4 regions of the Kitasatospora sp. NPDC023176 genome follow, and region 3 is predicted to be linked to each of the others. Evidence: riboswitches for the same ligand, from Rfam matches in the RefSeq annotation. Region 3 holds a riboswitch; each other region holds the start of a gene.

Evidence for each region. A riboswitch is a leader RNA that binds a small molecule or an ion and turns the genes downstream of it on or off. The one in region 3 is predicted to bind cobalamin.
Region 1: it holds a riboswitch for cobalamin, as region 3 does, so the genes downstream of both, ACZ3YL_RS18575 (ribonucleoside-diphosphate reductase subunit alpha) here and nicT (Nickel transporter NicT) in region 3, are expected to answer to the same signal.
Region 2: it holds a riboswitch for cobalamin, as region 3 does, so the genes downstream of both, ACZ3YL_RS39365 (cobalamin biosynthesis protein) here and nicT (Nickel transporter NicT) in region 3, are expected to answer to the same signal.
Region 4: it holds a riboswitch for cobalamin, as region 3 does, so the genes downstream of both, ACZ3YL_RS18720 (FecCD family ABC transporter permease) here and nicT (Nickel transporter NicT) in region 3, are expected to answer to the same signal.

Annotation. Positions count from the first base shown of each region.
Region 1 covers NZ_JBVHIP010000012.1:24,104-31,705, forward strand. The annotation lists gene ACZ3YL_RS18575 (ribonucleoside-diphosphate reductase subunit alpha) at 1-2,039, opposite strand, end outside; cobalamin riboswitch at 2,231-2,371, opposite strand; gene ACZ3YL_RS18580 (hypothetical protein) at 2,719-3,801, shown strand; gene ACZ3YL_RS18585 (glycoside hydrolase family 26 protein) at 3,938-5,392, shown strand; gene ACZ3YL_RS18590 (hypothetical protein) at 5,530-6,420, shown strand; gene ACZ3YL_RS18595 (glycosyltransferase family 2 protein) at 6,487-7,602, shown strand, end outside.
Region 2 covers NZ_JBVHIP010000053.1:34,742-42,343, reverse strand. The annotation lists gene ACZ3YL_RS39370 (transcriptional regulator) at 116-808, opposite strand; cobalamin riboswitch at 1,005-1,132, shown strand; gene ACZ3YL_RS39365 (cobalamin biosynthesis protein) at 1,232-2,194, shown strand; gene ACZ3YL_RS39360 (cobyric acid synthase) at 2,268-3,806, shown strand; gene ACZ3YL_RS39355 (putative cobaltochelatase) at 3,803-5,893, shown strand; gene cobO (cob(I)yrinic acid a,c-diamide adenosyltransferase) at 5,900-6,505, shown strand; gene ACZ3YL_RS39345 (cobyrinate a,c-diamide synthase) at 6,510-7,602, shown strand, end outside.
Region 3 covers NZ_JBVHIP010000003.1:192,953-200,554, forward strand. The annotation lists gene rpsN (30S ribosomal protein S14) at 1-35, opposite strand, end outside; gene rpmB (50S ribosomal protein L28) at 35-271, opposite strand; gene rpmG (50S ribosomal protein L33) at 404-568, shown strand; gene ACZ3YL_RS06855 (type B 50S ribosomal protein L31) at 660-908, shown strand; gene ACZ3YL_RS06860 (helix-turn-helix domain-containing protein) at 975-1,547, opposite strand; gene ACZ3YL_RS06865 (EamA family transporter) at 1,699-2,550, shown strand; gene nicT (Nickel transporter NicT) at 2,569-3,684, opposite strand; cobalamin riboswitch at 3,717-3,910, opposite strand; gene ACZ3YL_RS06875 (ArsR/SmtB family transcription factor) at 3,992-4,375, shown strand; gene ACZ3YL_RS06880 (hypothetical protein) at 4,445-6,118, shown strand; gene ACZ3YL_RS06885 (AAA family ATPase) at 6,165-7,602, opposite strand, start outside.
Region 4 covers NZ_JBVHIP010000012.1:57,464-65,065, reverse strand. The annotation lists gene ACZ3YL_RS18750 (ABC transporter substrate-binding protein) at 46-975, shown strand; gene ACZ3YL_RS18745 (amino acid ABC transporter permease) at 1,013-1,987, shown strand; gene ACZ3YL_RS18740 (amino acid ABC transporter ATP-binding protein) at 1,984-2,787, shown strand; gene ACZ3YL_RS18735 (CGNR zinc finger domain-containing protein) at 2,900-3,487, shown strand; gene sodX (nickel-type superoxide dismutase maturation protease) at 3,484-3,927, opposite strand; gene sodN (superoxide dismutase, Ni) at 4,104-4,499, shown strand; cobalamin riboswitch at 4,589-4,727, shown strand; gene ACZ3YL_RS18720 (FecCD family ABC transporter permease) at 4,825-5,877, shown strand; gene ACZ3YL_RS18715 (ABC transporter ATP-binding protein) at 5,874-6,671, shown strand; gene ACZ3YL_RS18710 (ABC transporter substrate-binding protein) at 6,736-7,602, shown strand, end outside.

The sequences.
Region 1 (7,602 bases), on a different contig from region 3:
TCCTGCACCGAGCCGTTGGCGTCGCGCAGCGAATCGCGGGTCTGCTGGTCCCAGACGCCGAGCTCCTTGAGCTCGCGCACCAGGTACGGGTTGACCTGGAGGAACTCGCCGGACAGGGTCTCGCGCTTGAACAGGTTGGACACCTGCGGCTCGATGCACTCGTACACGCCGGCGATGGAGGCGATGGTCGCGGTCGGGGCGATCGCGAGCAGCAGCGAGTTGCGCAGGCCGGTCTCGGCGATGCGGGCGCGCAGCGCCGTCCAGCGGTCGGCCCACTGGGGGGCGGCCGTCGGGAAGTGGTCGATGTGCAGTTCGCCGCGGGCGGCGCGGGTCTCGCCGTAGGCCTCGTGGCGGCCCAGCTGCTCGGCGAGGTCGGCGGAGCGCTCGTAGGCGGTGAGCATGATGCGCTCGGAGATCATCGTGGACAGCTGCTTCGCGACGGCGGAGTCGAAGTCGATCCGCAGCTTGAAGAAGACGTCCTGGAGGCCCATCACGCCGAGGCCGACCGGGCGCCAGCGGGAGTTGGACGTCCCGGCCTCGGTGGTCGGGTAGAAGTTGATGTCCACCACGCGGTCGAGGAAGGTGACGGCCGTGCGCACGGTGGCGTCGAGGCGCTCCCAGTCCATGGCGCCCAGCAGGTCGTCGGCGGAGGCGCCGGGGGCCACGTGGGCGCCGAGGTTGACGGAGCCGAGGTTGCAGACGGCGGTCTCGGAGTCGTCCGTGACCTCCAGGATCTCGGTGCACAGGTTGGAGGAGTGCACCGTGCGGCCCGGCAGCGCGGTCTGGTTGGCGGCGCGGTTGGAGGCGTCCTTGAAGGTCATCCAGCCGTTGCCGGTCTGCGCCAGGGTGCGCATCATGCGGGCGTAGAGGGTCTGCGCCGGGATGGTGCGGACGGCCTTGCCGGCCAGCTCGGCCTTGCGGTAGGCCTCGTCGAAGTCGGCGCCCCAGAGGTCGACCAGCTCGGGGACGTCGGCGGGGGAGAACAGCGACCAGTCGGCGTTGGCGTTCACCCGGCGCATGAACTCGTCCGGGATCCAGTGCGCCAGGTTGAGGTTGTGGGTACGCCGCGCCTCCTCACCGGTGTTGTCGCGGAGCTCCAGGAACTCCTCGATGTCGGCGTGCCAGGTCTCCAGGTAGACGCAGGCCGCGCCCTTGCGGCGGCCGCCCTGGTTGACGGCGGCGACCGAGGAGTCGAGGGTGCGCAGGAACGGCACGATGCCGTTGGACTTGCCGTTGGTGCCGCGGATCAGGCTGCCGCGCGAGCGGATGCGCGAGTAGGACAGGCCGATGCCGCCGGCGTGCTTGGAGAGGCGGGCGATCTGCGCGTAGCGGTTGTAGATCGAGTCCAGGTTGTCCAGCGGCGAGTCCAGCAGGTAGCAGCTGGACATCTGCGGGTGCCGGGTGCCGGAGTTGAAGAGCGTCGGCGAGGAGGTCAGGTACTCCAGGCGGCTCATCAGGCCGTACAGCTCGGCGACCTCGCGCACGGACTGCTCGGAGTCGCCGACCGCCAGGCCGCAGGCGACGCGGAGCAGGAAGTGCTGCGGGGTCTCGATGACCTTGCGGGTGATCGGGTGGCGCAGCAGGTAGCGGGACTGGACGGTGCGCAGGCCGAAGTACTCGAAGCGGTCGTCGCCCGCGGTGTCGATCAGCGCGTCCAGGGCGGGGGCGTGCTTGGCGACGAAGGCGGCGGTGGTGTCGCCGATCAGGCCCTCGGCGTGGCCGACGGCGATCGAGGCGGAGAAGGAGACCGAGCCCTGACTGTTCGCCTCGTCGACGATCTCCAGAGCAAGCAGACGGGCCGCCAGCTTCGAGTACTGGGGGTCCTCGGCGATCATCGACGCGGCGGCGTCCACGGCCAGCCCGCGCAGCTCGGCGAAGTCCGAGCCGGCGTGGCGGCCGCGCAGCGCGGCGGCGGCGACATGGCCGGGGTCGACCTCGGGGAGGTCGGTGCTGCGGTCGGTGAGCACCCTCAGCAGCGCGCCCCCGGGGTCGGAGACCGTCGGGTCGGTGAAGGCGGTACCGGTGCCCTGAGCGGGCAGGGTGACTGAGGCAGCGGTGGTCAAGGCGCTCTCTCCTGGCGGCGATCGGCGGCGTGATCGGGGGGGTACCGGACCGATCTGGGCAGGGGAGCACGGCGCGAACGCGGAAAGCGTCGCGCGAGGTGTCTCCCCGGCCCGCCCGCGAGGCCCGGAGGTGTGGTGCTGGTGCTTGTGCGGCCTCTGCGGGAGGGCCGTGGGCACGCTGTTCGGCAGGTACTCGGACTCGCGGTACGGCTGCTCCAGCCGTCCGCATACCGCTGCGGGGCAGTCCCGGACTCCCACCGGGTTCCCCTGCATCGACAGCAGAAGCGAGCATACATGTAGTGGTGTCTCCTCGATGCGACACCACATGTAGTGCGGCGTGGCGTGTTGGCGTGATGACCGGCGGTGCCCGGGCGGGTGACGGTTCGTGGTCGTCCGAGGGCCGGAGCGGCGCCCGGGGGGCGATGCGGCGGCGCCCCGGACGCCCCGGATCCGCGCGTCGGATGCCCCCGGATCCGCGCGCCGCGCGTCCTGGTTTCGCCACGGAACGGTCACCGGGCCTAGGGGTGCTCAGGGGGATGCCCTACGATCTGGGCGCATGAGCGACGGAACTGGCGTACCTGGGCACGGGCCGCAGGGGACGCCTCCCGCCGGGCCGGGGGGCGCACAGAATCAGCAGCCGGCGGTACCGGGCCCGGTGCCGCCGCCGAGCGGCGGCTTCGGCCCGCCGCCGGCTTCCTACGGGCCGGTGGCGCCGCCCGGGCAGCCGTTCTCGCAGCCCGTCCCGCCGGTGCCCCAGCCGGCCCCGCCGATTGCCCAGCCGGTTCAGCCGATTGCCCAGCCGGTTCAGCCGGTTCAGCCGCCGGCCCCGCAGCCGCAGTGGCAGCAGCAGCCTCCCCAGCAGCCGGTTCCGCCGCAGCCCGGCCCGCCGCAGCTGGTTCCGCCGCAGCCCGGCCCGCCGCAGCGCGTCGAGCCGGACTGGGAGGCGCTGGCGAACCGCAACGAGGCCGCCGGCAAGCGCAAGCGCCGGGTGAAGGTCATCGGCATCGTGGCCGCCGTCGTCCTGGTGGGCGGCGCGGTCGCGGGCGGCGTGCTGCTCCTCGGCAAGAAGGACGACCCGAAGAAGGTCGGCGGCGGCGCGGTCTCCACCGCCTCGACCAAGCCGACCCCCGGCCCGTCGAGCGCGAGCGGGACCCCGGGCGGTCAGCCGGACGACCCGTCGAAGCCGATCTGGGAGGCCGCCACCGACCCGGCGCCGCAGGACGCGGGGGCGCTGTTCTCCGCCCTGCAGGTGACGGTCAACGGCGCGACCTGGAACCGGACCGTGGTCTCGCTGGACCAGCCCTGCTGGGACGGCAACTCCACCACCGGCGGGCTCGGCAAGATCCTCGGCGACCAGGGCTGCCAGAAGGTGCTCCGGGCGACGTACGTCTCCGGCGACAGCGCGGTGACCGTCGGCGTGGCCGTCTTCGACCACAAGATCCAGGCCGAGACCGCGATGAAGAACTTCGCCGGTCAGCTCAAGGGCCTCCCCGCGGCGGGCGCGCCGGCGTTCTGCGCCAACCCCGGTTGCACCGGCACCCACGCCAGCCTGGGCCGGTACGCCTACTTCACCGTCGACGGCGCGGCGAAGGGCGGCAACACCTCCGACGCCACCGCGACCGCGGCATCCTCCGGGTTCGCCGAACACGTGAAGGGCCAGCTGCTCCAGCGGGCCAAGGCGGCGGGCACCGCCACGCCCGGTTCGCAGGGCACGTCGGCGGCCACCCCGACCGGCTGACCTGTCGTGACACCCCGGCGGCGGAGCCGTTCGCCGGGGCCGGGGGAGTGTGGCAGGCTCTCGTCGGAGTGAGTCGTACGCGTGTTCCGGTTGCGTCCGTGGGGGTCGGTACCGGCGAGCAACCGGAGGAGCGGTCGTGGCCCTGCCCAGAGCCCTGCGCGGCAAGTCGGCCGTCCTGGCCGCGGCCGGCACCGTGGTCGTCGCGGGCAGCCTCGTGCTGCTGGACCGCGACGACCGGAGCGTGGTCGGACAGCCCGTCCGGGTACCGGTGTCGGTCGGCGCCCCCGGTCGGACCCTGCCGCCGGACGTGGGCCGGGACCTGCTGGCCCGGGACCCGCAGGCCTCGCCGAACGCCCGCGCCGTCCAGCAGTTCCTCGCGGACCTGGAGGCCCAGGCCCGCACCGGGCACAGCGGCGGCACGGTGATCGGCCAGCACGTCGAGGCGCACAACGAGCGCGACAACCCCGGCTACGGCGACTACCGGGGCACCAAGCAGGTCGGCTACTACTACAAGAAGGCCGCCGACATCACCGGCCGGCTGCCCGGCTTCATGGAGACCGACCTCGGCCCCGGCTACGGCCAGAACGCCTGGGGCGTCGGCAACCCGCGCTCCTACTCGGCCGGCCGCTGGCCCACCTGCCGGGCCGGCTGGCAGTACACCGACGACGCCGTCGACCTGATGGCCGCCGTCTGGTCCGGCCACCCGCGCGCCGACGACGGCTCCTACGACAGCGCCGGCGTCCAGCACAACTGCGACGGCAGCACCACCGAACTGCCGGACAACGGCGGCGCCCCGGCCGGGATCGTCGGCATGTCCTTCCACGAGCCCTACCCCGGATCCGACGTCAAGTCCTTCGACCGGGTGCTCTGTTCGAAATCCCCGGCGGCCACCGACCCGGGCTGGTTCGGCCGGGTCGTGGACGCCGCGGGCGACACCCCGGAGTACCGCGCGCTGATCACCGACCTGTCCTACCTGGCCGACCACCTGGAGTACCTGGCCGCCCAGGACGTGCCGGTGCTGCTGCGTCCGTACCACGAGATGAACGTCAAGGACTGCTCCAGCCGGTTCTGGTGGGCGGGCCAGAAGCCGGCCGACTACCAGGCGCTGTGGCGGATCACCTACAAGTACCTGGTGGAGACCAGGGGCCTGCACAACCTGCTGTTCGCCTGGACGCCGGTGTCCTGGGACGGCGCCCCGGGGACGGACCCGTGGGACTACTACCCCGGCAGCCAGTACGTCGACGTGGTCGGGGTGGACGACTACAGCGGCAGCCCGGCGCACCCGATCGGCACCGGCGAGGTGTGGACCAAGCGCTACTACGACGGGCTCGCCGCCTACGGCAAGCCGCGGATGCTCGCCGAGTCCTTCGCCGTGCCCGTCAACTCCCGCCAGCCGGACACCCTGCGGCGTACCCCCTGGACGATCTGGACGGTCTGGGGACAGGCGCTCACCGCCGACAACCTGGCCCCGGACCAGCCGGGCAACTCCAGCGCGGACGTCAACGCCACCTACCACAGCCCGCTGGCGATCACCGGCGGCTCCGGCCAGTCCGGCGGAAGCATCGACTGGAGCGGGCTGCACGTCCGCTGAGCCGCCGGGATCCGTCGGCGGGATCCGTTGAACGGGCTGGATTCCGGGTCCGTTGCGCCGTGTGGCATCCTGTGGCGGCGAAACCGAGGGCGGGCGGACGGACGGTCGGAGAAGGCCGAAGGGGTGGGGGTGCGGGGATGACACAGACGCGTCCGATGCGTGGGGCCGGTGGCCTGGCGATCGGCTGGGGCGTGGTGCTGCTCGGCTGGGCGGCCTACAACTGCTTCGGGCAGGTCGGCTTCGCGACCTACCTCAAGGGCATCTTCTACTACGGCGGGACCTCGGTGGACGCCGAGACCGGAAGCCTCAACTACGGCCTGCTGTACCTGCTCTCGGGCCTCCTGCTGCTGCGCGGGCGCAACTGGGCGCTCGGCGTCGCGGCGGGCGTGGCCCTGGTCGAGGGCTACAACCGGGTGCGCAGCCTGACCGGTGCGCTGCTGGACAGGCCGCAGCGGGAGTGGTTCACCGGGACGACCGAGGGCGAGCTGAAGCTCGCGACCTTCGCGCTCGGCGTGGTCGTCACCGCGGCGCTGATCGTGCTGCTCGCCCGCTCCTCGTGGCGGGAGCGGCCGGAGGCCGCGTCGGCCGGGGTGCCCTGGCCGGTCATGCAGACCGCCCCGTCCGCACCGCAGCCCGCGCCGTACGGCCCGCCGCAGCCCGGATGGCCGCAGCAGCAGCAGCCTGCCCAGCCGGCGTGGTACCAGCAGCCGACCGCACCCCAGCAGCCCCAGGCCCAGCAGCCTCAGCCCCAGCAGCCCCAGCCTCAGCAGCCCCAGCCCGGCGCATGGCCGCCGGCCCAGCCCCTGCCGCAGCAGGTGCCGCCGCCGGGTGGGTACGCCCAGCAGCCGCCGCCCCAGGCGGCTCCGGCGTACCAGCCGACCGTGGCCCAGCAGCAGTGGCCCGCCGCCGGCCAGCCGGCACCCGGTCAGCCGCCCGCGGGCCAGCCGACCACGGGCCCGGTGGCCCCCGGCCCGGTCGTGCCGCCGCCCGCCGACGCCCCGCCGGCGAACCGGCCGCCGCAGGCCTGACCGCCCACCGACCACCCGTGCCCCGCCCGGGGCCGGACCGAGACCAGACGAGGAACGAGTCCCGCCATGACAGCGACAGCCCCCGCGCGGACGGTGCTCACCACCTCCCGCGAGGCCGCCCGGCTCGCCGAGCGACAGATGTCGTGGAAGCCCCGGGTGCTGCCGTTCTACATCGCCTTCGCGATCATCTTCACCTTCTCGATCTGGGCGTACGTGCCCAACCCGACCCCGCTCGGCTGGGCGATCACCATCCTGTGGGGCATGCCGGTGTTCGGTGTGCTGATCGGCTTCCAGGGGGTGCTGATGGTCCGCCGACGGCTGCGCCAGGTGGGCCGGATGACCCCGCCGGCGCCGGTCGAGGACGACTTCCTGATCGTGCTGGTGCCGACCATCGGCCGGCATGACACCTACCCGGCGCTGGAGCGCTCGGTGCTCTCGTACGTCGAGCACCTGCCGTCGTACTTCCCCTGGATGCGGGTGGACATCCTCACCGAGGAGGGCTGCGCCGCCGCCGAGAAGATCGACGAGCTGGCCGAACGCCACCCGCTGATCAGGGTGGTGACCGTGCCGAAGGCGTACCAGACGGCCAACGGCACCAAGTTCAAGGCCCGCGCCAACCACTACTCGCACGAGCTGCGGATCGAGGAGGGCGAGGCGCAGGACGACGTCTGGGTGCTGCACATGGACGACGACACCGGCGTCGGGCCGGACACCGCCGCCGCCGTCGCCCAGTTCGTCAACCGGCAGCGCCGGGCCGGGGACGACGCCAAGCACATGGCGCAGGGCATCCTGACGTACCCGCGGGAGAACGCCGTCTCCACCTTCACCTGGCTCGCCGACGCGATCCGCCCGGCCGACGACATCGCCCGCTTCCGCGCGATGACCGGCACCGGCACCCCGATCGCCGGCGTCCACGGCGAACTGCTGATCGTGCGCTCCTCGGTGGAGGCCACCATCGGCTGGGACTTCGGGCCGAAGACCATCGTCGAGGACGCCCAGATGGCGCTGAACTTCTGCCAGCGCTACCCGGGCCGCAGCGACTGGTTCAACGGCCGCTGCTACGGCGCCTCGCCGGCCGGTGTCAAGGACTTCCTCAAGCAGCGCGAGCGCTGGGCCTGGGGCCTGGTCGCGCTCTGCTTCAACAAGACCATCCCGCTGCGGTACCGGCTGTTCATCGGGATG
Region 2 (7,602 bases), on a different contig from region 3:
GGTGCGGCTTGGGGGGATGGGTGGGGGTGGCGGGGGTGGGTGAGGGGTGGGGTTTGTTGCGGGCGCGCGGGCTTTCGTCCGGCGCGCCCGCTGAGGTGGGTGGGGGGTAGCCGGGTCAGACGGGGATGGCGGGGTGGCGGGTGCTGAGGAGGTGCCAGAAGCGGGGGGTGAGGGGTGGGGTGGGGGTGCGGGGCTGGGTGGTGGCGCCCCAGTGGGTGGGGACGTGGTGTTCCTGCTGGAGGAGGGGGAGGACGGCGGCGAGGTCGGGTTCGGGGACGGGGACGAGTCGGGCGAGCGGGCGCAGGTGGGGCTGCCAGCGGCCGGCCACGCACTGGCGGAGCAGCCGGTCGAGCGCTTCGCGGCGGCCGGTGGCCTCGACCAGTTCGGTCAGCCGCAGGGCGAGCACCTGGGCGAGGGCGTGGGTCTGGTCCGGGTCGCCGTCCCAGTGGCCGGTCAGTTCGGCCTGCCGGTAGGCGGGCAGCGGCATGCCGACCCGTTCGGCGACGGCATCCGGGCCGAGTTCCCGGGCGAGCCGGTGGTCGCGCAGGCTCACCGGCCGGCCGTCCATCAACTGGTCGGCCGGGCACCAGAGGGCGCGGGCCAGTGCGATGAACTCGGCCTCGCCGGGCCGCAGCGCGCCGCTCTCCCAGGCGAGGACGTGCCCGGGGAGCAGCCGTACGCCGTGCGCGGCCATGCCCTCGGCGACCTGCTCGGGGGTCAGCCCGAGGCCGGCCCGGTGGGCGCGGGCGGCCCCCGGCGAGAACGGCACCGGGGCGGGGGCGGCGGCGGGTGACTCTCTGCGGCGCATGGCACCGAACGTAGGTGCGGTCCTCGGCGCTGCCCCAGCCGCCGAACGCACGAAGCGGGGCCGGTCGGCCCTCCCCAGCGCTGGGCGATCGCACAGGCCGGACGGCGGCCCGCCGTGTGACCAACCCCTCCGTGACCTCGGTTGACTCCCGGTTCGGGCGCGTGATGGGATCCTGGGGCCAAACGGAGGCATGGAGAGGAAGCCGGTGCGAGTCCGGCGCGGTCCCGCCACTGTCACCGGGGAGCACGCTCGAACACGCCACGGTGGGCCGTCAGAAGCCGCTGGAAGGCCCGGGGGTGCGTCCGACCCGGAAGCCAGGAGACTCTCGCCCCCGGTACGTCGATCCAGGGCGCGGACCCTGAGTGAGGACACCCACGCGATGCAGGCTGCCCCGCCCCGCCGGACCCTGAGCTGCCCGCCGCCGTGCGCGGGCTGACCCGCGCCGCCGCCTTCGCGCTGGGCGCCGTCGCGGGCTATGCCGCCGACGCCCGTTTCGCCGACCCGCGCCGCGGCCACCCCGTCGCGCTGTTCGGCAGCGCCGCGACCCGGCTGGAGCGGCGCCTGTGGCGCGACCACCGGGCCGCCGGGGCCGGGTACACCGCGCTGTGCGTGGGCACGGTCGCGGTCGGCGCGCTCGCCCTGGACCGTACGGTCGGGCGGCGTCCGCTGGGCCGGGCCGCGCTGGCGGCCGCGGCGACCTGGACGGTGCTCGGCGGCACCTCGCTGACGCGGGAGGCGCGCACCATCGGACGCTCGCTCGCCGCGGGCGACCTGACGGCCGCCCGGGAGCGGCTGCCGCACCTGTGCGGGCGGGATCCGAGCGCGCTGGACGAGCAGCAGATCGCCCGGGCGGTGGTCGAGTCGGTGGCCGAGAACACCGCCGACGCCGTGGTGAACGCGCTGGCCTGGGGCGCCCTGGCGGGCACACCGGGCCTGCTGGCCTTCCGCGCGGTGAACACCCTGGACGCCATGGTCGGCCATCGCTCGCCCCGCTACACCCGGTTCGGCTGGGCCTCGGCCCGGCTGGACGACCTGGCGGGCTGGCCCGGCGCCCGGCTGACGGCGCTGCTCACGGTGGCCGCCGCGCCCGAACCCCGGACCGCCTGGCGGGTCTGGCGCCGGGACGGCTCCGCGCACCCGAGCCCCAACGCGGGCCAGGCCGAGTCGGCCTTCGCGGGGGCGGTGGGCGTGCGCCTCGGCGGGACCCTGCAGTACGGGGAGCGGGTGGAGCACCGGCCGGTGCTGGGCGCGGAGTTGCGGCCGGTGACGGTGGACGACATCGAGCGGGCCTGCACGCTGTCCCGGCGGGTGGGCGCGCTGGCGCTGGGTACGTCCGTCGCGGGGCATCTGGTGATCCGGGCGTTCCGGAGGAGGAGGGGCAAGTGAGCGAGCGCAGCGAGCGAACCGTCGAGAGGTGCGCGTGGTGCGGAGCACCTGCCGAGCACGGCGAGGCGGGGGCATGAGCAACGCACTGCTGGTCGCGGGGACGACCTCGGACGCGGGCAAGAGCGTGGTGACGGCCGGGATCTGCCGTTGGCTGGTCCGCCAGGGCGTGCGGGTGGCCCCGTTCAAGGCGCAGAACATGTCGCTGAACTCCTTCGTCACCGCGGACGGCGCCGAGATCGGCCGCGCCCAGGCGATGCAGGCGCAGGCCGCCCGGGTGGCGCCGGAGGCGGCGATGAACCCGGTGCTGCTGAAGCCCGGCGCGGACGGCCGCAGCCAGGTGGTGCTGCTCGGCCGGCCGGTCGCCGAGGTGGGCGCGCTGGACTACCGGGAGCGCAAGCCCGTCCTGCTGGAGCGCGCCCTGGAGTGCCTGGCGGACCTGCGCGGCCGCTATGACGTGGTGGTGTGCGAGGGCGCCGGTTCGCCCGCCGAGATCAACCTGCGCGACCGGGACATCGCCAACATGGGCCTGGCCACGGCCGCCGCGCTGCCCGTGGTGGTGGTCGGGGACATCGACCGCGGCGGGGTCTTCGCGGCGATGTACGGCACGCTGGCGCTGCTGTCGGCGGAGGACCAGCGTCATGTGGCGGGCTGGTTCGTCAACAAGTTCCGCGGCGACGCCCGGCTGCTGGCGCCCGGGCTGGAGATGCTGCACGAGCTGACCGGCCGTCCGGTGCTGGGCACCCTGCCGATGCTGCCGGGCCTGTGGCTGGACGCCGAGGACTCGCTGGACCTGTCCACCGTGGTGGACCGGGCGGACGGGCCCGGGCCGCTGGGGGCGGACGTGCTGCGGGTGGCCGTGGTGCGCTTCCCCCGGCTGTCCAACTTCACCGACCTGGACGCGCTGGCCCAGGAGCCCGGTGTGCTGGTGCGCTGGGCGACCCGGCCGGAGGAGCTGGCCGACGCCGACCTGGTGGTGCTGCCCGGCACCCGGGCCACCGTCGCGGACCTCGCCTGGCTGCGCGAGCGCGGCCTGGCGCCGGTGCTGAGGGCGCGGGCGGCGGCCGGGCTGCCGATCCTCGGGGTCTGCGGCGGCTACCAGATGCTGGCGCGCTCGATCGAGGACGAGGTGGAGTCCGGGGCGGGCGTCGTCGACGGCCTCGGGCTGCTGCCGACCCGGGTGCGCTTCGGCGTCGAGAAGGTGCTGGCGCGGCCGGTGGGCGAGGCGTACGGGCAGCGGGTGGAGGGCTACGAGATCCACCACGGGGTGGTGACGGTCGACGGCGGTACCGCGTTCATCTCCGATGACCACGGGCAGAGCCTGGACGGCTGCCGGATCGGCTCGGTCTGGGGCACCACCTGGCACGGCGTGCTGGAGAACGACGGCTTCCGTCGCGAACTCCTGCGCGAGGTCGCCGAGTCGGCCGGCCGGGCGTTCGTGCCGGCGCCGGACACCTCGTTCGCCGCGGCGCGCGAGGCCCGGCTGGACCGGCTGGGCGACCTGATCGAGGAACACGCGGACACCGACGCGCTGTGGAAGCTGATCGAGGGCGGGGTGCCGGCGGCCGGAACGCTGCCGTTCCTCCCGCCCGGGGCACCTGGGAGTGACGCATGAGTGACGTCCGCTATCCGTTCACCGCGATCGTCGGCATGGCCGACCTGCGGCTCGGGCTGCTGCTGAACGCGGTCTCCCCGGCCGTGGGCGGCGTGCTGGTGCGCGGTGAGAAGGGCACCGCGAAGTCGACCATGGTGCGCGCGCTGGCCGGGCTGCTGCCCGCCATCGCCGTCGTGGACGACTGCCGCTTCGCCTGCGACCCGGCCGCGCCGGACCCGCAGTGCCCGGACGGTCCGCACGCCTCCTTCTGCCGTCACGAACGGCCCTCCCAGCTGGTCGAGTTGCCCGTCGGCGTGGCCGAGGACCGGATCGTCGGCTCGCTCGACCTGGAACGCGCGCTGGCCGAGGGCGTCAAGGCGTACGAGCCGGGGCTGCTCGCCAAGGCGCACCGCGGCGTGCTGTACATCGACGAGGTGAACCTGCTCCAGGACCACGTGGTGGACCTGCTGCTGGACGCCGCCGCGATGGGCCGCTCGTACGTCGAGCGCGAGGGCGTGTCGGTGCGGCACGCGGCGCGGTTCCTGCTGGTCGGCACGATGAACCCGGAGGAGGGCGAACTGCGGCCGCAGCTGCTCGACCGCTTCGGCCTGACCGTCGAGATCGCCGCCACCCGGGACCCGGCCGAGCGGGCCGAGGTGGTCCGGCGCCGGCTCGCCTACGACGCGGACCCGGCCTCGTTCGCCGCCCGGTTCGCCGAGGAGGAACGGGCGCTCGCCGAACACATCACCACCGCGCGGGAGTTGCTACCCGAGGTGGAACTGACCGAAGTGGCGCTGCGTCAGATTACCGCCGTGTGCGCCGCGTTCGAGGTGGACGGGCTGCGCGCGGACATCGTGATGGCCCGCACCGCGGTCGCGCTGGCCGCCTGGGCGGGGCGCACGGAGGTGCTGGAGGAGGACGTCCGCAAGGCCGCCCAGCTGGCCCTGCCGCACCGGCGGCGGCGCAACCCCTTCGACGCCCCGGGGCTGGACGAGGAGCAGCTGGACCGGACGCTGGAGGAGCACGCCCAGCCGGAGGACCCGGAGCCGGAGGGCGACGGTCCGGGCGACGGCGGTCCGGGCGACGACGGCCCGGAGGACGACGGTGACGGCGGCGGTGGTCCGGACGGTGGCGGTGCGCCCGAGCCCGCCGACGGCGGCATCCCGGAGGCCCCCGCCCCCGAAGCCTCCAGCACGGACACCGAGGCCCCCGCACCGCAGCCCGTACCGGCCCAACACCCCTCCCCCGCACGGGAGTCGGCGCCGGTCGCGGCCGGGGACCCGTACCGGACCCGGCTGTTCACCGTGCAGGGCACCGGCCACGGCGCCCAGGGCCGCCGCTCCCCCGCCGAGACCACCGGCGGGCACACCGTCCGGGCCCGCCGCCCGCAGGGCGCGCTGAGCCGGCTGCACCTGACCGCGACCCTCCAGGCCGCCGCCCCGCACCAGGCGGCGCGCGGGCGGGCCGGCCGGGCACTGGTGCTGCGCAAGGACGACTTCCGCGAACAGGTGCGCCAGGGACGGGAGTCCAACCTGGTGCTGTTCGTGGTGGACGCCTCCGGCTCGATGGCCGCCCGGCAGCGGATGACCGCCGTCAAGGGCGCGGTGCTGTCGCTGCTGATGGACGCCTACCAGCGCCGGGACAAGATCGGCATGATCACCTTCCGTGGCGCGGACGCCGAACTGGCGCTGCCGCCCACCTCCTCGGTGGAGGTCGGCGCCGCCCGGCTGGAGACCCTGCCCACCGGCGGCCGCACCCCGCTGGCCGCCGGCCTGCTGCGCGCCCACGAGGTGCTGCGGGTGGAGCGGCTGCGCGACCCGAACCGGCGCCCGCTGCTGGTCGTGGTGACCGACGGCCGGGCCACCGGCGGCCGCGACGCGCTCGCCCGCTCCCAGCGCGCGGCCACGCTGTTCGCCGCCCAGGGCACCGCGAGCGTGGTGCTGGACTGCGAGTCCGGGCCGGTCCGGCTGGGCCTGGCCCGCACCCTCGCCGGGCTGCTCGGCGCCAGCGCCGTCAGCCTGGACGAGCTGCGCGCGGAGGGTGTGGCCTCGCTGGTCCGCGCGAACCGCGCGGCGAGTACGACCACTTCGATGCGAAAGGCGGCCTGAGCCGACATGCCCAAGGGTGTCCCCGAGAGCGTTCCCGACGACGGCCTGACCACCCGCCAGCGCCGTACCCAGCCGATCACCGCCGTGCACACCGGCCCCGGGAAGGGCAAGTCCACGGCCGCCTTCGGCATGGCGCTGCGGGCCTGGAACCAGGGCTGGTCGGTCGGGGTGTTCCAGTTCGTGAAGTCCGCCAAGTGGAAGGTCGGCGAGGAGAACGCGCTGCGCGTGCTCGGCGCCTCCGGCGAGGGCGGCACCGTCGACTGGCACAAGATGGGCTCCGGCTGGTCCTGGATCCAGCGCTCCGCCGAGCAGGAGATGACCAGCGAGGAGGCGGCCAAGGAGGGCTGGGAGCAGGTCAAGCGCGACCTCGCGGCCGAGACCTACCGCTTCTACGTGCTGGACGAGTTCACCTACCCGATGCACTGGGGGTGGATCGACCCGGAGGAGGTGGTGGCCGTGCTCAAGGACCGTCCGGGCAGCCAGCACGTCGTCATCACGGGCCGGTACGCGCCCGAGGCGCTGACCGAAGTCGCCGACCTGGTCACCGAGATGACCAAGGTCAAGCACCCCATGGACGCCGGCCGCAAGGGCCAGCGCGGCATCGAGTGGTGACCTCGTGAGCAGCAGCCCGGGGAGCGACGTCCCCCGCATCGTCGTCGCCGCGCCCTCCTCGGGCGCCGGCAAGACCACCGTCGCCACCGGCCTGATCGCGGCGCTCACCGCGCGCGGGCTGGTGGTGTCGCCGCACAAGGTCGGCCCCGACTACATCGACCCGGGCTACCACGCACTCGCCGCCGGGCGCCCGGGCCGCAACCTGGACGCCTTCATGTGCGGGCCGGAGCGGATCGCGCCGCTGTTCCTGCACGGCGCGGCGGGGGCGGACGTCGCGGTGGTCGAGGGCGTCATGGGCCTGTTCGACGGGGCCTCCGGGCGTGGGGAGTTGGCGTCCACCGCACACGTCGCCAAGCTGCTGCGGGCACCGGTGGTGCTGGTGGTGGACGGCAGTTCGCAGTCCCGCTCGGTGGCCGCGCTGGTGCACGGCTTCGCCTCCTGGGACCCGCAGGTGCGGCTCGCCGGGGTGATCCTCAACCGGGTCGCCTCCGACCGGCACGAGCAACTCCTGCGCGAGGCCCTGGAGGAGGGCTCCGGCGTGCCCGTCCTGGGCGCGCTGCGCCGCTCGGCGGCGGTGGCCACACCCTCCCGGCACCTCGGGCTGATCCCGGCGGTGGAGCGCTCGGCGGAGGCGCTGAAGGCCGTCGCGGACATGGGCTCCCTCGTCGCGGCTTCGGTCGATCTGGACGCCCTGCTGGAACTCGCCCGCACGGCACCCGGGTTGGACGCCGAGCCGTGGGACCCCTCGACGGAGGTGGCGCCGGTCGCCGGGCGGCCCCGGATCGCGGTGGCCGGTGGCGCCGCGTTCTCCTTCTCGTACGCCGAGAACGCCGAACTGCTCGGCGCGGCAGGCGCGGAGGTCGTCCCGTTCGACCCGCTGCACGCCTCGGCACTGCCGGAGGGAACCGCCGGGCTGGTCATCGGCGGCGGCTTCCCGGAGCTGTACGTACGGGAGTTGAGCGGGAACGCCGCGCTGCGCGACGCGATCGCCGCGTTCGCCGCCGCGGGTGGGCCGATCGCCGCCGAGTGCGCCGGACTGCTCTACCTGGGACGGGAGTTGGACGGCCTGCCGATGTGCGGCGCGCTCGACACCACCG
Region 3 (7,602 bases):
CGCTCGTTCTTGGCGATCTTGCTCTGCTTGGCCATCAGACCTTCTCCCCCCGGGCGCGGATGCGGGCGACGGCGGCCTCGATGCCGATCGTGTCGATGGTGCGGATGCCCTTGGCGCTCAGGACGAGCCGCACGTGGCGGCCCTCGCTGGGCAGCCAGTAGCGCTTGCGCTGGATGTTGGGGTCGAAGCGGCGCGGGGTGCGGCGGTGCGAGTGCGAGATCGCGTTGCCGAAGCCGGGCCGGCGGCCGGTGAGCTGGCAGTGGGCGGACATGGGTGCTCCCTGGCGTCCGGGAATGGGCGGGACGATGGTCACGTTACACCAGATGAAAATGACTTCCATTTCGGTGTACGGTTCCGACCCAGCCCCGGAATCCCGCACCACCAGGCCCCAGGAGGACGCCCGATGGCCCGCAGCGAACTGCGCCCGGTGATCAAGCTCCGCTCCACCGCCGGCACCGGCTACACGTACGTGACCCGCAAGAACCGCCGCAACGACCCGGACCGGATGGTCCTGCGCAAGTACGACCCGGCCGCGGGCCGGCACGTCGACTTCCGCGAAGAGCGCTGACCCACCACCCCGCCGACCCACCACGTCCCGCCACCCCACCACCCCACCGACCCACCGCCCCGCTGACCCACCACCCCGGAGGAGCCCAGCCATGAAGCCCGGAATCCACCCCAGCTACCGCCCGGTCGTCTTCCGCGACAAGGTCGGCGGCCTCGCCTTCCTCACCCGCTCGACCGTCACCAGCGACCGCACCGTCGAGTGGGAGGACGGCAACACCTACCCGGTGATCGACGTCGAGATCTCCTCGGCGAGCCACCCCTTCTACACCGGTCAGTCCCGGGTGCTCGACACCGCCGGCCGGGTGGAGCAGTTCCGCCGCCGCTACGGCGACCGGCACTGACGGCACGACGCCGGAACGGCGCCCCCCGACCAGGGGAGGCGCCGTTCCGGCGTGCACGGGAGGGGCTCAGCGCGGCGGCGGCACCGACACCACCATGGTCAGCCGCAGCTCCCGCTCCCCCGCGTTGCGGTAGACGTGCGCGAAGGAGGCGTCGAAGGAGACCGTGCTGCCGGCCGGCACCGCGTGCTCGCGCTCGCCGTGCACCAGGGTCAGCTCGCCCTCGACGACCCGGAGGAGTTCCACCGTCCCGGCCGGGTGCGGCTCGGAGGAGTACTCCTCGCCGGGCGCCATCCGCCAGTCCCACAGCTCCAGCGGCCCGGGGGCCTCGATCCCGTGCAGCAGGGTGCCCGTCCCGCCGGCCGGTCCGGTCCAGAGCGGGACGGCCTGGTCGCCGGGCACGATCCGGACGTCCGGGCCCTCCTCGTAGTCGAGCAGGGTGGCGATCGAGACGCCGAGCGCATCGCCGAGCCGTACGACGGTGGCCACGCTCGGATTGGTGCGGCCCTGCTCGATCTGGACGATCATGCCGCGGCTCACCCCGGAGCGGGCGGCCAGGGCGTCCAGGGTGTGGCCGCGCTCGGTGCGCAGCCGCTTGACGTTCCGGGCGAGGGCCCGGGAGACGAGGTCGGGGTCCGGCACGCGGGCAGTCCTCCGGTGTCCACCGTACGAGAAGTACAGAATATTGTTCGGCCGAGTTCAGTTCAGTGCACTACGCTGCCGTTCCAGCAACGAGTCCATCCGACTGTACTTCGGAGTGCATTGTGCTGTCCTCGAACCCCGGGTCGCTCCGGTGACCGCCCTGCTCGCCCTCGCCGCCAGCCTGCTCACCGGCCTGGGCGACTTCGGCGGCGGCGTCCTCACCCGCCGGCTGCCCGCGCTCGCCGTCGTGGTCGTCTCCCAGGCCACGGCCACCGCCGTCCTGCTCCTCGCGCTCCTGGCCACCGGCGGCCCGGCCCACGCCTCCCCGGCGCTCTGGTACGCCGTCGCCGCTGGGGTGATCGGCCCGTTCGCGATGCTCGCCTTCTACCGGGCGCTCGCACTCGGCCCGATGGGAGTGGTGTCCCCGCTCGCCACCGTCGGCGTCGTGGTGCCGATCGGCGTCGGGCTCGCGGACGGCGAGCGGCCCGGCCCCGGCCAGCTGGCCGGGATCGCGGTGGCGGTGGCCGGCGTGGTGCTGGCCGGCGGCCCCGAGCGCGGCGGCCCGGCCGCGGCCCGCACCGCTCTGCTGCTCACCCTGGCCGCCGCCTTCGGCTTCGGGGCCACCATGTCACTGCTCTCGCAGGCCTCGGCCGGCGGCGGACTGCTGCTCGCGCTGTTCGTCCAGCGGCTCGTCAACATCCTCGTCGGCGGTGCCGCGCTGCTGATCGGGCTGCGCGGCACCGACACCGCCGGGCTGCTGCCGGAGCTGCGCTCCCGCCTGCCCCTGCTCACCTGCGTCGGGCTGGCCGACGTCGCGGGCAACGCCGCCTACGCGATGGCCTCGCACGGTGACTCGCCCGCGACGGCCGCCGTGCTCGCCTCGCTCTACCCGGTGGTCACCGCCCTGCTGGCGCGCGGCGTGCTGAAGGAGCGGCTGCGCCCGGTCCAGGTGGTCGGCGCCGGGCTCGCCGTCGCGGGCACGCTGCTGCTCGCGGCGGCGTGACCACCGGGCGGCCTCCCGCTACGGCCGCTTCGCGGGCGTCCAGCGCTTCTCGACGCCGGTCAGCTTCCAGTAGGCGATGGCGATCGCCCACACCACCACGAACAACCCCGCGATCGCGTAGCCGACGTTGTCCAGCGAGATGTCCGCGATGAACCCGGTCACCGGGTCGGTCAGGTCGAGCTTCTCGTGCAGCACGCCGACCAGCTCGATGGTGCCGATGATGAAGGCCACCGCGATCGACAGCCCGGTGATGGTCAGGTTGTAGTACACCTTGCGCACCGGGTTGGAGAAGGCCCACTGGTACGCGAAGTTCATGAACGTCCCGTCCAGGGTGTCGAACAGGCTCATCCCGGCCGCGAACAGCAGCGGCAGGCAGACGATCGCGTACCAGGGCAGCCCCGCCGCCGCGCCCGAACCGGCCATCACCATCAGGGTGACCTCGGTCGCGGTGTCGAAGCCCAGGCCCAGCACCATGCCGACCGGGAACATCTGCCCGGGCCGGGTGATCGAGCGGGTCGCCCGGTTCAGGATCCGGGCCATGAAGCCGCGCGAGTTGAGGTGCTCCTCCAGCTCCGCCTCGTCGTACCTTCCGGCCCGCATCGAGCGGAACACCTTGAGGATGCCGAGCAGCGCCGCCAGGTTGAGCGCCCCGATCAGGTAGAGGAAGGCGCCGGAGGCCGTGGTGCCGACCAGCCCGAGCCACTTGTGGGTGGCCGAGTCGTCGTCCATCAGGGTGTTCGCCAGCTGAGCGCCGCCCGCCACCAGGGCGGCCATCAGGACCACCATCGAGGAGTGCCCGAGGGCGAACCAGAAGCCCACCGAGACCGGACGCTTGCCGTCCGCCATCAGCTTGCGGGTGGTGTTGTCGATCACCGCGATGTGGTCCGCGTCGAAGGCGTGCCGCATGCCCAAGGTGTACGCGGTGATGCCCAGGCCGACCCCGAACACCTGGGTGCCGACCGTGTAGCCGTGGGGCGCGACCAGGAAGACGAGCGTCCCGAAGGCCACCACGTGCATGGCGAGGATCACCCCCATCAGCCCGGCGGTACGGAAAGTGTCCTCGCGCTTCCACCGGAAGGTGGGCAGGACGGAGGGGGCCGCCTCGGCAGGCGTGGCGGTTTCGGGCAGGGTCATCTTCGGATCACGCTCCAGCACCTCGTGGAATGACTTCGTGAGATGCCGTGGCCGGTCTCCTGGCTTACGGGGCTTCCGGACCCGCCTTCCCAGGCGCACGAGGCGCCCAGTGGCACGTGGGTTCGGACGACTGTCCCCCGATCACAGTGGCGAGGGCCGCTCCGGAATGGGACCTGTTGAGGGTCCGTCACCGGTCTTCCCGAGCACCACGGCGGGGAACACCGTAGGGGCGGGACCGCACCCCCGCAAGGCTGCGCACCTGTGCAGGTGTCCAGGATCACAGGTCGTGAGCTGCCAGAATGTCCGCATGCATCTCGTACCGGCCGACCGCGCGGGCCACCGCACCATCGACGGACACCGGGTCTGCGAGGCCATCGCCGCCATCGGGGACACCGCCCACGTCCGGTCCTGGGCCGAGCGGTTCTCGCTGCTCTCCGACCCCGGACGGCTCGCCCTGCTGCTCGCCCTCCACCGGGCCGGCCCGCTCGCCGTCAGCGACCTGGCGGTCGCCACCGGCATGCGCGACCCGGCCGTCTCCCAGGCCCTGCGGCTGCTCCGCACCGCCGGCGTGGTCACCGGCGACAAGGACGGACGCGTGGTGCGCTACCGGCTCGTGGACGACGCCCTGCGCCCCCTCCTCGACGAGTGCGCCGCCGGCGAGCACGAGGAGCCCACCGCGGCGGCGGGCTGACCGACACTCGGAACTGCCCGTCTCCCGCGAACGGACGCCTAGGCGCGGCCGGATGAGTACGATCACGATGTGCCGTCCCACCCCCACGTCTGGCCCGCCGACCGCTGGAACACCCGCCCGGTCAAGGCCCGCGTGCTGGCGGTCGCCCGCACCCTCACCTCCGCGACCCGGGTCCTGGACGTCCTCGCCCTGCTGAACCCGGACGGCATCGAGCGGTACTTCACCGTCAACCCCGGCTCCGTGTTCGCCGACCGCGCCCTGGACGAGTACCTCCACGGCCTGCCCGGCTACACCGTGCTGGACTGGGAGGACGCCGTCCGACGCCGCTTCGACCTGGCCGTCGCCTGCGCCGTCCACTCCTCCATGCACCGCCTGGACGCCCGCCTGGTCGTCCTCCCGCACGGTGCCGGCTACAACCGGCTGGTCACCGAGTCCACCGGCGACCAGGTGAGCGCCGCCGGCCTCTCCCGCAACGAACTCACCCACCACGGCCGGGTGTTCGTGGACGTCCTCGGCCTCTCCCACCCCGAACAGCTGGACCGGCTGCGGACCTCCTGCCCCGAGGCCCTGGACGTCGCCCGGGTCGTCGGCGACCCGTGCTTCGACCGGATCCTGCGCAGCGAACGCTCCCGTGACGGCTACCGCGCCGCACTCGGCGCCGTACGCGGCCGCCGGCTCGTCGTCGTCGACTCCACCTGGAGCGAGCACTCGTTATTCGGCCGCCACCCCGACCTCCCCCAACGGCTGGTCCGCCAACTGCCCGCCGACGAGTACACGGTGGCCGTCGTGCTCCACCCCAACATCTGGAGCCGACACGACCCCGAGGCCCTGCTCGACGACGCCTGCCGGATGGGCCTGCGGCTCATCCCGCCCCACCAGGGCTGGCAGGCCGCGCTCGTCGCCGCCGACTTCATGATCGGCGACCACGGCTCGGTCTCCGTCTACGGCGCCGCCCTGGAACGCCGAACGATGATCGTCGCCACCGGCGCCGCCGAACTCGACCCGCACTCCCCCGGCTACGCCTTCGGCCAGAGCGCCCCCGTCCTCGACCCCGACGGGGACCTCGCCGCCCAGCTCGAACGCGCCCTCGCCCGGGACCCGGCCGACCTGAGCGACCTCACCGACCGCTCGCTGGCCCACCGCGGCGAATCCGCCCGGGTGCTGCGCCCGCTGCTCTACTCCTTCCTCGACGGCGTGGACGAACCCGCGGCCGCACCGGTCCTGCGCCCCTATCCCCACCCCGTGCCCCGCCCCGGGAGCACCCAAGGGCCCACCGCGTACGACGTCGAGGGCAAGAGCGAGGGGACGGAGGTCAGCCTGCGGCGCTACCCGATCGACCCCGTCGACCACACCCCGCGCGGCTTCCACGCCTTCACCGACGACCACCCCGGCGACGCCCTGCGCCACACCGCCGAGGTCCTCGCCCGCACCGAGCCGTACGCCGAACGCCCGGCCGCCCACTGGCTCGCCGACACCTTCGCCGAACTGCCCGGCCTCGCCGTCGCCGTGGCCGCCCTCGGCCCGGCCCGCCACGTGCTCCGGCTGCGCACCGGCCTACTGCTGGAGGCCCGCGCCGAACCGGCCTTCGCCGACCCCGACCCCGTCCTCGACCCGCTGCTGCTCGGCTCCGCCGTCGCCTGCTGGCTCGCCGACGGCGGCGACCCGGCCGGCCTGCCCGAGCACGGACTCACCGTCCACACCGGCGAGCACCGCACCCGGGTCGCCTTCACCACCGGTCCCTAGGACATCTCCGACGATCCCCGCCGGGCGCGCGGCGCTGGGGCGCGCCCTAGGAAGCCAGCTCCCGCAGCCGCGCCCGGCTGCGCTCGGCCAGCTCCGGATCGTCCAGTTCCTCCGCGAGGGCGACCAGCAGGGTGTGGGCCTGGGCCTCCTTCGGGTACGCCTTCCGCTCACCGGCCCGGCGGACGCACTCGCCCGCGGCGTCGACGGCCAGGTCGAGCTGCCCGAGCGCCCGGTGGGCCCGGGCGCGCACCAGCGGCAGCTTCATCAGCATGTCGTGGTCGTCGGTGTCCGAAGCCCGGGCGGCAGCCTCCGTCAGCACGGCCAGCGCCTCGTCCGGCCGCCCGTCGGCGATCAGCGCCTGCGCCAGGTTGTAGCTCTGCACGATCTCGCCGTGGGCATCGCCCCGGTTCTCCGCCAGGGCCAGCGTGAACCGTTCCACCGCCTCGCCCGGACGGCCGTCGGCCAGGCACAGCAGGCCGTCCGTCTCGTACAGCACGCCCACCACCCGGCGCTCGGCCACCAGCGGCAGCTGCTCCGCGGCGAGCGCCAACTGCTCGGCGGCCTGCCCGTACTCCTTGCGCTCGTAGTGGGCGCGGGCGAGCTGGTTGCGCATCCGGACCACCGCGCCCGGCTGGTTGTCCCAGTGGGCCGACTCGACGCCCAGCCGATGGGTGGCGATCCAGTCCTGGTAGAGCTTGCGGCTGTGGTAGAGCGGCCACAGCGATTCGCAGAGCCGCCACACCTCGCCGTGCCACCGCTGCTCGGCCGCCGCCTCCACCACCGCGCGCAGATTGGCCCGTTCGGCGTGCAGCCACTCCAGGGCCGCCGCCCCGGAGCCGAAGCCGGGCAGTCCCTCACCTCCGGGCTCCTGCAGCCGAAGCCGCGCCCCCATCGCCCGGTCCGCCAGCGAGCAGCGGCCCCGGTAGTAGGCCACCACCCGGGCCAGCAGGTCGACCCGGCCGGGGAGTTCGCGGGTCCGGCCGTAGGCGTGCAGCCGCACCACGTCATGGGCCCGGAAGCGGTCCTCGGCGTCGGCGTCGAGCACCTCGTCCACCAGGTGCACGGCACGCAGTTCGGTCAGCGCCCGCGCGGCCTGCTCGACGCCCGCCGCGCGGGCCAGTTCGGCCGACACGAAGGGGCCCGGGTGCACACCGATCAGCCGGTAGAGCGCCCGGCCCTGCGGCGACAGCCGCTCGTACACCGCGTCGTAGGTCGGGCCGAGGCCATTCTCCTCGTCCTCCAGCACGGCCAACCTGCCCTCCCGGTCGCGCAGTTCGGCCACCACCCGGCCGACCGGCAGGTGCTCCCGGTCCAGCAGCTGGCTCCCGACCGCGTTCAGCGTGAGCGGCAGCCCGCCACACTCCTCGACCAGCTCCGCCAACTCCGCCTCGGTGCCCCGCCCGACGCCCAGCCACCCGCGCACCAGCTCGGCGCCGGCGGCCGCGCTCAGCGGCCCGAGCTGCCGCACCTCGGCGCCGTCCATC
Region 4 (7,602 bases), on a different contig from region 3:
CGGCGCGCTCCGCCCGATTTCTCTCCCCAGGAGGAGATCCCCCTCATGACCGTCCGTACCCAGCGCACCCGCCTCTTCGCGGCCGGCGTGGCTGCCGTCTCCGTGTCCCTGGTGCTGACCGGCTGCAGCAGCAGCAAGAGCAGCGACGGCAGCGGCGCCCCGAACGCCTCCGCGACCGTCAACGAGGTCAAGGCCGACGACAAGCTGGCCGCCCTCGTCCCCGCCGACGTCAAGTCGGCCGGGAAGCTCGTGGTCGGCGCGGACGCCTCGTACGCGCCGGACGAGTTCAAGGACGACAGCGGCAAGGTCATCGGCATGGACGTCGACCTCGCCACCGCGATCGCCGCCAAGCTCGGCCTCAAGGCCGAGGTCCAGGACTCCGGCTTCACCGCGATCATCCCGGGCATCCAGTCGAACAAGTTCCAGCTCGGCATGTCGTCCTTCACGGACAACAAGGAGCGCGAAGCGGTCGTCGACATGGTGACCTACTTCAACTCCGGCAGCGCCATCGCGGTCAAGAAGGGCAACCCGGACAAGGTCGACCCGAAGGACCTCTGCGGCAAGAAGGTCGCCGTCCAGACCGGCACCACCCAGGCCGACGAGATCAAGGACACCCGCAACCCGGACTGCGCCAAGGCCGGCAAGCCGGGCATCCCGAACGACGGCGACAAGTTCGACCTCCAGACGGACGTCACCAACGCCGTGGTCTCCGGCCGCGACCAGGCGATGATGGCCGACTCCCAGGTCGTCGACTACGCGATCAAGCAGGCCGGCGGCCAGCTGGAGAAGCTCGGCGACACCTACGGCGTGGCCCCCTACGGCGTGGCCCTGGCCAAGGACTCCAAGCTCACCCCGGCCGTCCAGGGTGCCATCCAGTCGCTGATCGACGACGGCACCTACAAGCAGATCCTCACCAAGTGGGGCGTCGAGGCCGGTGCGCTCACCAAGTCGACCGTCAACGGCGCCGTCAGCTGACCCCTCGTACGCTTCATCTCTCCCCCGAGGCCACACCGTGAACTCTCTGGACAAGGGGACGGCGCAGAAGGGACGGCCTGAGACCATCAAGGCCGTCCCGGTCCGCCACCCCGGACGCTGGGCGGGCGCCGTCGTCATCGCCCTGCTCGCGGCGATGCTGCTGAGCGCCCTCTTCACCAACCCCGCTTTCAAGTGGGACATCGTCGGGCAGTACCTGTTCCACGACAGCATCATGCACGGGCTGCTCGTGACCCTGGAGCTGACCGCCCTCTCCATGCTCATGGGCGTGGTCGGCGGCATCATCCTCGCGGTGATGCGCCTGTCCCCGAACCCGCTGCTGGCCGGCACCGCCTGGGTCTACATCTGGATCTTCCGCGGCACCCCGGTCCTGGTGCAGCTGGTGTTCTGGAACTTCCTCGGCCTGATCTGGGCCAAGCTGTCGATCGGCGTCCCGTGGGGGCCGGAGTTCTGGTCCGGCGAGACCAACGTCCTGATCCCGACCTTCGTCGCCGCCCTGCTGGGCCTCGGCCTCAACGAGGCCGCCTACATGGCGGAGATCGTCCGCGGCGGCATCCAGTCGGTCGACGAGGGCCAGACCGAAGCCGCCCACGCGCTCGGGATGAGCCGGTTCCAGACCATGCGGCGGATCGTCCTGCCGCAGGCCATGCGGGTGATCATCCCGCCGACCGGCAACGAGACCATCTCGATGCTGAAGACCACCTCGCTGGTCTCGGTGATCTCCCTGGAGGAGATCTTCCGGGCCGGGCAGGTCATCTACTCCCGGAACTACCAGAACATCCCGCTGCTGATCGTGGTCAGCATCTGGTACCTGTTCTTCACCTCCGTGCTGACCATCGGTCAGTACTACATCGAGCGCCACTACGCCCGGGGCTCCAACCGCACCCTCCCGCCCACCCCGCTGCAGCGACTGCGGGGACTGTTCGCCGGGAAGCCCACCCCGAAGACGAGCGCCGACGTCGTCCCGGGGCTCGAGGGAGGTGGTCACGTATGACCGATCTGAGCAAGACCCCCGCCGGCTCCGTCGCCTCCACCGAGCCGATGGTCCGCGCCGAGAACGTGCACAAGTCCTACGGCCTGGTCGAGGTGCTCAAGGGCATCGACCTGGAGGTCCGACAGGGCGAGGTGTTCTGCCTCATCGGCCCGTCCGGCTCGGGCAAGTCGACCTTCCTGCGGTGCATCAACCACCTGGAGAAGATCAACGGCGGCCGCCTCTGGGTGGACGGCGAACTGGTCGGCTACCGGCAGAAGGGCGACAAGCTCCACGAGCTCAGGGACCGCGAGGTCGCCCTGAAGCGGCGCGACATCGGCATGGTGTTCCAGCGCTTCAACCTGTTCCCGCACATGACCGCCATAGAGAACGTCATCGAGGCGCCGGTCCAGGTCAAGGGCGAGACCAGGGCCGCGGCCCGGGAGCGCGGAATGGCCCTGCTGGAGCGGGTCGGCCTCGCCGACAAGGCGAAGAACTACCCCTCGCAGCTCTCCGGCGGCCAGCAGCAGCGCGTGGCGATCGCCCGCGCGCTGGCCATGAAGCCCAAGCTGATGCTCTTCGACGAGCCCACCTCGGCGCTCGACCCGGAGCTGGTCGGCGACGTCCTGGACGTCATGCGCGGCCTGGCCGAGGAGGGCATGACGATGGTGGTCGTCACCCACGAGATGGGCTTCGCCCGCGAGGTCGGCGACGCCCTGGTGTTCATGGACGGCGGTGTGGTGGTCGAGTCCGGCAACCCCCGCGAGGTGCTCACCAACCCCCAGCACGAGCGCACCAGGGCCTTCCTCTCCAAGGTCCTCTGAGCCGTACCGTCGGCGCCCGGCAGGCGGTTTCCTGCCGGGCGCCGACGTTTTCCCCAGCCGGGTAATAGGCTGGAAGCAATCAGCCCGTTACCGAAGCACTGGAAGGACCGCCGTGGAGCTCGCCTCGTACGCCGACCTCGCCGTTCGGCTGGTGAACACCGAGGAACCCGAGCGCGGCACCGACGCACTGACCTCGGTGGACGCGGTGCGCGCCCTGTTCTCCGACTCCTCCCGCGCCGCCGCGCTGGCCGACGAGTCCGACGTGCCCCGGCTGCGGGCGGTGCGGACCAGGCTGCGCGGGGTGTTCGAGGCCGCCGCCGAGGGCGACGAGATCCGGGGCGTCGACCTGCTGAACAGCCTGCTGATGGAGTACCCCGTCAGCCCGCTGGTCTCCGGGCACGACTACCTGGACGACGCCGGCCGGCCGCGCTGGCACCTGCACCTGGCCGACAACTCACCGACCGCCACCGCCCACTTCAGCGCCGTCGCCTGCATGGGCCTGGCCGTCCACCTCACCGAGCTGGGCGCCGACCGGCTCGGCATCTGCCAGGCCGCGCCCTGCCGCAACGCCTACCTGGACACCTCGACCAACCGCTCCCGCCGCTACTGCTCCGACCGCTGCGCGACCCGCGCCAACGTCGCCGCGTACCGGGCCCGCAAGCGCCAGGAGGCCGAGGCGGCACTGCACTCGGGGAGCTAGGCCTCGTCGACGAACACCCCGAGGCGGCGGGCCAGGCCCGGCACCCGGGCCAGCCGGGGGCCGAGCAGCAGCCGCTCCAGCCCGCGGCCCGGCGCCAGCCAGGCCGGGCTCGGGCGCAGCCGCAGCAGCACCCGGCCGAGTACCAGGTCGTCCGGGACGGGGCCGTAGCTGCGGCTGTCGCTGTCGACCGGGCGGTTGTCGGACAGCAGCCACCAGCCCTTCGGCCGGCGCTCGGCGGCCCGCTTCACCACCAGCAGGTCCTGCTGGAAGGGGTGGCGGAACAGCACCACCGCGCCGGGGCGGATCGGCGCACCGTAGCGGACCAGCAGCTGGTCGCCCTCGCGCAGGGTCGGGACCATCGACGGGCCCGACACGTCGACCAGCCCGAACGGCACCGCGCCACCGCCCGCGCCGCCCTGCGGTTCCGTGCTCCGCGCCATGGCTCCTCCTCCCGGACCGACCGCCCCAGTCTGCCGTACGGACCGTCATCCGTTCGATGTCCGGATTACCCCGGTTCAGGGTCCGCCTTTTGCCCTAGGCCCGCCGCCCGGCCGCGAAACCCCGAGGGCGGAAGGGTAATCTCGGGCGCGGGAAGACGATCTAAGGAAGGACTCCCATGTTCTCTCGTCTGTTTGCACCGCGCGCCACCGCTCACGCCCACTGCGACCTGCCCTGCGGCGTGTACGACCCCGCGCAGGCCAAGCTGGAGGCCGAGTCGGTCAAGGCCACCCAGGAGAAGTACCAGGCCAACGAGGACGCGCACTTCCGCGCCCGCGCCATCATCATCAAGGAGCAGCGCGCCGAGGCCGTCAAGCACCACATCTCGGTGCTGTGGAGCGACTACTTCAAGGCCCCGCACTTCGAGAAGTACCCGCAGCTGCACCAGCTGATCAACGACACCCTGAAGGCCGCCTCGGCCGCCAAGGCGTCCACCGACCCGGCCACCGGCCAGGCCCTGCTGGACCTGATCGCCGAGGTCGACAAGATCTTCTGGGAGACCAAGCAGGCCTGAGCCTGACGCGTCGCCACCCGGCCGCCCCCGTCCGCACCGTTCGGACGGGGGCGGTCGTGCGTTCACGTCCGGCCCACCCCTGGTAAGGGTTGCCTAGCCTGAGTGGCTGTTATGCTGCCAGGGCGTCCGAGGGGGAAGTCCGGTGTGAATCCGGCGCTGACCCGCAACGGTGAGCACGGTCCGTAGGACCGCGCCAGCCCGATCGCCCTCGGCCGCTGGACTCCCGACGACTCGCCGCGGACTGCGAGGGGATGGCGCCCGGGCACGCCCCCGGCCGGCGCCCGCCCCGGCACACCCTGCGGCCCGAGGCAAGGCGCGACCGCACGTGAGTGACCCCGTTCGCCGAACACCGACCCTCCCGCTCGCCGCCGGCCTCGGCGTCGCCCTGCTGGCATCCCTGGTCTGCGGGGCCGCCTTCGGCGCCTCCGGCATCGAACTCCCTCACGTCCTGAGGCTGTTGGGCGCCGGACTGACGGGCGGTCGGCTGGACGCCGACGAGGCCGCGGCGTACGCGATCGTCTGGGAGATCCGGCTGCCGCGCACCCTGCTGGCCGCCGTGGTCGGCGGCGGACTGGCCGCCACCGGCGTCGCCGTCCAGGCCCTGGTGCGCAACGCCCTCGCCGACCCCTTCGTGCTCGGCATCTCCTCCGGCGCCGCCGTCGGCGCCAACGCCGTCCTGCTGCTCGGCGCCTTCGCCTCGCTCGGGGTGTGGGCGATCTCCGTCTCCGCGTTCGGCTCCGCGCTGGTCGCCATGGTGCTGGTCTACCTCGCCGCCCGCACCGCGTACGGGCTCACCCCGCTGCGGCTGGTGCTCACCGGCACCGCGCTCTCCTACGGCTTCTCCGCCGTCACCACCCTGATGGTCTTCTCCGCCGACCACGCCGAGGCCGCCCGGGACGCCATGATGTGGCTGCTCGGCAGCCTCGGCGGCGCCACCTGGGGCTCGGTGCCGATCGCCGCCTGCACCGTCCTCGCCGGACTGGCCTATCTGGCCTGCGCCGCCGGGCGGTTGGACGCGCTCGCGATGGGCGACGAGACCTCCGCCTCGCTCGGCGTGGACCCGGACCGGCTGCGCCGGGAGCTGTTCGTGGTGACCGCCGCCGTCACCGGCACCGTGGTCGCGGTCAGCGGGGCGATCGGCTTCGTCGGACTGCTGATGCCGCACCTGGCCCGGATGCTGGTCGGCGCCGGGCACCGCCGGGTGCTGGTGATCGCGCCGCTCGCCGGGGCGCTGCTGCTGGTCTGGGTGGACATCGCCTCGCGCACCCTGCTGGCGCCCGCCGAACTGCCGGTCGGGGTGTTCACCGCGGTGCTCGGGGTGCCCGCCTTCCTGTTGATGATGCGCCGGCGCGGCCAGGCCTTCGGGGGTGGGCGATGAGCCCGGCGAAGGGCACGAGCCCGGCCGAGGAACTGCGCGTCGACGGCGTCTCGGTGGAGCTGGCCGGCGCCCGGCTCGTCCAAGAGGTGAGCCTGGCGGCCGCCGCCGGGCAGGTGATCGGACTGATCGGCCCGAACGGCAGCGGCAAGTCGACCCTGCTGCGCTGCGTCTACCGGGTGCTGCGGCCGGCCGGCGGGACGGTCCGGCTGGACGGCGACGACCTGCACGTGCTCACCGCGCGCCAGGCGGCCCGCCGGGTGGCCGCGCTGACCCAGGAGCACCCCGCCGAGTTCGACTTCACGGTGGCCGAGGTGGTCGCCATGGGCCGGCTGCCGCACCGGCGCGGCCTCGGCGGCCCGAGCGACGCGGACCGGGAGAGCTGCGCGGCCGCGCTGCGCGGGGTCGGGGCCGGGCACCTCGCCGAGCGCGGCTTCCCGAGCCTGTCCGGCGGCGAGAAGCAGCGGGTGCTGATCGCCCGCGCGCTCGTCCAGGAACCGCGCCTGCTGGTGCTGGACGAACCCACCAACCACCTGGACATCGCCCACCAGTTGGAGGTGCTGGCCCTCGCCCGCGCGGCCGGGCCGACGGTGCTCACCGCGCTGCACGACCTCAACCTGGCGGCCGGCCACTGCGACCGGCTGTACGTGCTGACGGCCGGCCGGATCGTCGCCGCCGGCACGCCCGAGGAGGTGCTCCGGCCGGACCTGCTGGCCGAGGTGTTCGGCGTCCGGGCCACCCCCGTCCGGCACCCGGACACCGGCGCCCTCCAGCTGCTGTTCGACCGCCTCGCCTGAGCCCGCCCGCACCCCCGCCCGCACCCCGTCCACCACCCCGCTCACCACCCCGGAAGGAACAAGCGTGCGTACCAAGGCCGTTGCCGCCACCGCCCTGCTCACCCTCGGACTGACCGCCTGCGGCGCCGAGATCGCCCCGGGCGAGGCCGGCGGCGCCGCCGCCTCCGCCCACTACCCGGTGACCGTGGAGAACTGCGGCGAGCGGCTCACCTTCGCGCGGAAGCCCGCCCGGGTGGTGACCAACGACGTCAACATCACCGAGCTGATGCTCTCCCTCGGCCTCGCCGACCGGATGGCCGGCTACGTGATGCCCGACGACAAGGGCCGGGTCGACAAGGTGCCCTGGAAGGACGGCTACCAGCAGACCACCTGGCTCTCCAAGAAGGTGCTCACCAAGGAGATCGCCCTGGACGCCAGGGCCGACCTGGTGTTCGCCGGCTGGCACTACGGCTTCGTCGAGGGCAGCGGCGTCACCCCCGAGGCGTTCAAGGCGCTCGGCGTCGACTCGTACGTGCTCAGCGAGTCCTGCCGCAGCGGCAAGGGCTCCGAACGCGGGGTGATGGACCCGCTGGAGGCGCTCTACACCGACCTGGCCAACCTCGGCGCGATCTTCGACGTCAAGGACCGCGCCGACAAGCTGATCGCCGAGTCCAGGGCGACGATCGCCGCCGTCCCCCGGCCCGAGCGCCGCCCGTCCGTCTTCCTGTACGACAGCGGGCAGGACAAGCCGTACACCGCCGGGAGGTTCGCCGCCGCGAACGAGATCATCGACAAGGCCGGCGGGACCAACATCATGGGCGACCTGGCGGACACCTGGGTCACCGCCGGCTGGGAGAGCGTGGTGCGGCGCGACCCCGAGGTGATCGTGATCAACGACTACGCGACGCCGGGGGCCGAGGAGAAGCGGAAGTTCCTCAAGTCCTTCCCGCCG